Regions from separate parts of the Arthrobacter sp. GCM10027362 genome, predicted to be linked through region 1. Evidence: riboswitches for the same ligand, from Rfam matches in the RefSeq annotation. Region 1 holds a riboswitch; the other holds the start of a gene.
The links. A riboswitch is a leader RNA that binds a small molecule or an ion and turns the genes downstream of it on or off. The one in region 1 is predicted to bind S-adenosylmethionine.
Positions count from the first base shown of each region.

Region 1 (2,385 bases):
GCCAGCGAGCGCACGTCGCCGAGGTTGGCCACATGCGAATGCAGCTCCAGCCCGTCCACGAACTGCTTGCCCGCCTCCACGCCGCCGGCGATTTCGAACGCGACGACGGAACCGGTGCCCTTCGGCCCGTACTTGCGTCCCCGCTCGTACCAGGGGCTCGAGGGCAGGCCCACGTACGCCACCGAAACGACGTCGTCGTGTGCTTCGAGGAACTCGGCGACCTTCTGCGCATTCTCCACGTGGCGCTGAACCCGCAGGCTCAGGGTCTCGAGGCCCTGGGCGATCAGGAAGGCGTTGAACGGGGAGATGGCGGAGCCCAGGTCCCGCAGCAGCTGGACGCGGGCCTTGAGGATGTAGGCCAGGTTGGCCCCCAGCGCGCCGCCCACCCCAAGGTCGCGGGCGAAGACCAGGCCATTGTAGCTCTCGTCCGGGGTGTTGAAGCCCGGGAACTTCGCCGGGTCCGCGCCGAAGTCGAACTTGCCCGCATCCACGATCACGCCGCCGATTGCGGTGCCGTGGCCGCCGAGGTATTTGGTGGCCGAGTGCACCACGATATCCGCGCCCCACTCGATCGGGCGGATCAGGTACGGGGTGGCAAGCGTGTTGTCCACGATCAGCGGCACGCCGGCCTCGTGCGCGGCGGCGCTGACCCCCTCGATGTCCAGCACGTCCTGGCGCGGGTTGGAGACCACCTCGCCGAAGAACGCCTTGGTGTTCGGCTTCACGGCCGCGCGCCACTGCGCCAGGTCGTCCGGATCCGCCACGAAGGTCACCTGGATGCCGAACCTGGTCAGGGTGTTCTTCAGCAGGTTGTAGGTGCCGCCGTACAGGCTGGGGCTGGCCACGATGTGGTCCCCGGCCTCGGCCAGGTTGAGGATGGCATAGGTGGCCGCCGCCTGTCCGGAGGACAGCAGCAGCGCGCCGGCGCCACCTTCGAGGTTGGCGATGCGTGTTTCCACGGCTTCCTGCGTGGGATTGCCGATCCGGGTGTAGATCGGGGCCAGTTCCTGCAGCGCGAAGCGGCTGGCCGCGCTCTCGGCGCTGGGGAAGACGAACGACGTCGTCTGGTAGATGGGCAGGGCCCGGGCGCCGGTGGCGGCATCCGGCTCCTGGCCGACGTGGATCTGGCGGGTTTCGAAAGACCAATCATTGGACATTGGACATCTCCCTCAACTCGGGGTCCACCGGACAGGACGCCGGTACTACCGGCCTGCCTACGGGTGCGACCCGCGCTTGCCTGCCGCCTCTTGGCAACAGGCCAGGTCTTCACCCGGGGCACCCCACCGCGGTTGGAGGGTTGCCGGCCAGCAAGCCGGGGCTTGGCGCTGGCACTCATGACCTGCATACAGGTTCGCCCATGGCCGGCCCCAGCGGCAAGTTAGGAACAACTAATGTGACGACGTGTGAACCATGGGGGCCGAATCGCGGGCGGAACCGGCCCCCGTTCGCACTTAGGCTGGCCTAAGTCGAGAGGTGGATCACAAAATGCCAAGATGAAGCCATGCGCTTCGATCATGTCTCCTATGCTGCCGAACCCGATGGCCTCGCCGCCACGACCGAACGGATTTCAAAGGTCCTGGGCATTGAGGCCGTCAAGGGCGGCGTACACCCCCGCTTCGGCACCCGCAATACCATTTTCCCGCTGACGGACCGGCACTACCTCGAGGTCGTGGAGGTGCTGGACCACCCCGCGTCGGACAAGGCGCCCTTCGGGCAGGCGGTGCGGGCACGCTCCGAGGCCGGCGGCGGCTGGATGGGCTGGTGCGTGGAGGTCGATGACCTCAAGCCCTTCGAAAAGCGGCTCGGTCGCAGCGCCGTCCCGGGCAACCGCAAGTTCCCGGACGGGCAGGAACTGACCTGGCAGCAGATCGGCATCAAGGGCCTGATCGCCGATCCGCAGGTGCCTTATATGATCCGCTGGGATGACGGCACGGAGGACCTGCACCCCTCCAACGCCCGCCCGGCGATCGTCAAGCTGATCGGCCTGACGATTGCCGGGTCCTCCGAGCGGGTAGCGGACTGGCTCGGCACCCCGGTCAATGACCTGCTCGAGGACGTCAAGGTGGCCTGGACCGCGCCCAAGGGCGAGCCGGGCATCCTCTCCGTGCGCTTCGAAACCCCGAACGGCGTCGTCGAAATCTGACCCGGCCGCGCCGCCCCGCGGCTCAACAGCTCCGGCGCTCCCGCCCGGCCCGGGCATTTCCCCTCGTTCCGGGAACCTGCTGCCCAAGGTTCATGCAGCAGGTTCCCGGAACGAGGGGTTTTCTTTATGTGCTCCTCCACAGGTTCCGGCGGGACCCGCGGAGTCCACAAACGAACGGCAGTGAATCCGCAGGCTTGGTCCCGGACCGCAGGGTGGATACATGGACGCCAGGCTCCGGTCTT
Region 1 covers NZ_JBHTML010000093.1:5,543-7,927, forward strand. Annotated here, with positions in the region: gene ACFQ36_RS13625 (bifunctional o-acetylhomoserine/o-acetylserine sulfhydrylase) at 1-1,157, opposite strand, end outside; SAM riboswitch class IV at 1,225-1,340, opposite strand; gene ACFQ36_RS13630 (VOC family protein) at 1,502-2,143, shown strand.

Region 2 (2,385 bases), on a different contig from region 1:
ACCTCCGCCTGGCCCATGTGATGGCGGACGCCGTGGACGCCCAGACCATGTCCCGCTTCAAGGCCCTGGACCTGCAGGTCGATACCAAGCCGGACCTGACCCCGGTCACGGATGCTGACCGGGCCGCCGAAGAAGCGATCCGGGGCCAGCTCTCGCGGGCGCGGCCACGGGATGCAGTGCTTGGCGAGGAGTTCGGCAGCAGCGGCCAGGGCCCGCGCCGGTGGGTGATCGACCCGATCGACGGCACCAAGAACTTCGTCCGCGGCGTCCCCGTTTGGGCCACGTTGATTGCCCTGATCGACGACGGCAAGCCCGTGGTCGGCGTGGTCAGCGCCCCGGCGCTGGGCCGGCGTTGGTGGGCGGCCAGGGGTGCCGGCGCCTACACCGGACGTTCGCTTTCGGCAGCCACCCGGCTGAGTGTCTCCAAGGTGTCAGGCCTGGCCGATGCCTCGCTGTCCTATTCCAGCCTGACCGGCTGGAAGGAACGCGGGAACCTGGACGAGTTCCTGGCGCTGACCGAGTCCGTATGGCGGACCCGCGCCTACGGTGACTTCTGGTCCTACTGCCTGGTGGCCGAAGGTGCCGTGGATATTGCCTGCGAGCCGGAGCTGAATCTTTACGACATGGCCGCCCTGGTGCCGATCGTGTCCGAGGCCGGCGGCCGGTTTACCTCCCTCGAAGGCGAGGAGGGCCCCTTCGGCGGCAACGCACTGGCGACCAACGGCCTGCTGCACGAGGAGGTGCTGCACCTGCTCAATCCGGAGCTGCGCGGCCAGCGGCCGGCGGGCGCCGCGCTGTAGCGTGGCGCCCCGTTGCGGTTCCCGCCCATTACGTAACATCCGCGCGTTGCGGCCGGGATGCAGCTAGGCTGAGCACAGGTCACGAGTGCCAGCGCAAAACCCCGGTTTGCTGGCCGGCAACCCTCCCGCCGCGGCGGGGTGCCCCGGGTGACGACCTGGCCGCGCCTGCCCGGCGCGGCAAGCGCGGATTTGCCGGTACTGCCGGCGACTCCCTCAGCCACGAGGTTCCATGAGCACGAGCATTTTGTCATCCGTCCTGCCCGCCGGCTTCCGCACCGCGGCTGTTCCCCTGCTGGAGGTGGTCGGGGGCGGTCTGGCCGTGCCGCTGCTCGGCGGCCGCCGGGTCCGGTTCGCGAACCTGGATTACGCGGCCTCGGCCCCGGCCCTGACCGACGTGGCCGGCCACCTGCAGGACCTGCTGCCCTACTGCGCCAGCGTGCACCGCGGAGCCGGCTACACCGCCCAAGTCTCCACCGCCGTCTACGAGAAGGCACGCCGTACGCTGCGCGGCTTTGTGGGCGGCCGGGAGGATGACGAGGTCATCTTCACCCGGAACGCCACGGACGCGCTGAACCTGCTCGCCGGCTGCCTGCCCGGCCGGGGATCGGGGGGCGAGGTGCTGTACCTGGATATCGAGCACCACGCGAACCTGCTGCCCTGGCAACGCCTCCCCCACCGCAGCCTCAGCGTCCGGTCCACCCTCGCGGAGACCCTCGCTGCCCTCGAAGCCGAATTGGCGGAAGGGCGGACAGCGCTGCTGGCGGTTACCGGTGCCTCGCATGTCACCGGAGAGCTCTTTCCGGTGGCCGAGGCGGCCCGGCTGGCACACCGCTACGGGGCCCGGATCGTGGTGGACGCGGCCCAGCTGGCCGCGCACCGCCGGATCGGGATGGCGGCGGACGACATCGATTACCTGGCGCTTTCGGGCAGCAAGCTCTACGCGCCCTTCGGCGCCGGCGCCCTCATCGGCCGCGGCGACTGGCTGGACGCCGGAAGACCGTACCTGGCAGGCGGTGGCGCGGTGCGCCGGGTCCGGCTGGAGACCGCAAGCTGGGCCACCGGGCCCGCCCGCCACGAGGCAGGTTCGCCCAACCTGATGGGGGTGGCGGCGCTGGCCAAAGCAGCCGAGGTGCTCGCGGACCTGGATCCAGCGGCGTGGCAGCGGCATGAGGGAGCGCTGCACAGCTATCTGATGACCGGCCTTGGGTCCCTGCCCGGGGTCAGCGTGCACCGCATTTTCCCCGAAGACTCCCCCGGCACCGCAGGCATCGTGAATTTTTCGGTGGCCGGTTACGACGCCGGCCTGGTCGCCGCGTATCTGTCCGCCGAGCACGGGGTGGGGCTGCGTGACGGCAAGTTCTGCGCACACCCGCTGCTGAACCGGCTGGGCCTGCCCTCCGGTTCGCTCCGGGCCAGCTTCGGCCTGGGGTCGCGGCTCGACGACGCCGCCCGGCTGGTCGCCGGCGTCGATGCGTTGCTGCGGGAGGGCCTGCGCCACGACTACGTGATCGAATGCGGACGCTGGGTTCCGGCCGAGGAAACGCGCCCCTTCCCGGACTGGGCGCCGCCCCTGCCTGGAACCGCA
Region 2 covers NZ_JBHTML010000012.1:10,706-13,090, reverse strand. Annotated here, with positions in the region: gene hisN (histidinol-phosphatase) at 1-800, shown strand, start outside; SAM riboswitch class IV at 878-990, shown strand; gene ACFQ36_RS03930 (aminotransferase class V-fold PLP-dependent enzyme) at 1,030-2,385, shown strand, end outside.
Region 2: it holds a riboswitch for S-adenosylmethionine, as region 1 does, so the genes downstream of both, ACFQ36_RS03930 (aminotransferase class V-fold PLP-dependent enzyme) here and ACFQ36_RS13625 (bifunctional o-acetylhomoserine/o-acetylserine sulfhydrylase) in region 1, are expected to answer to the same signal.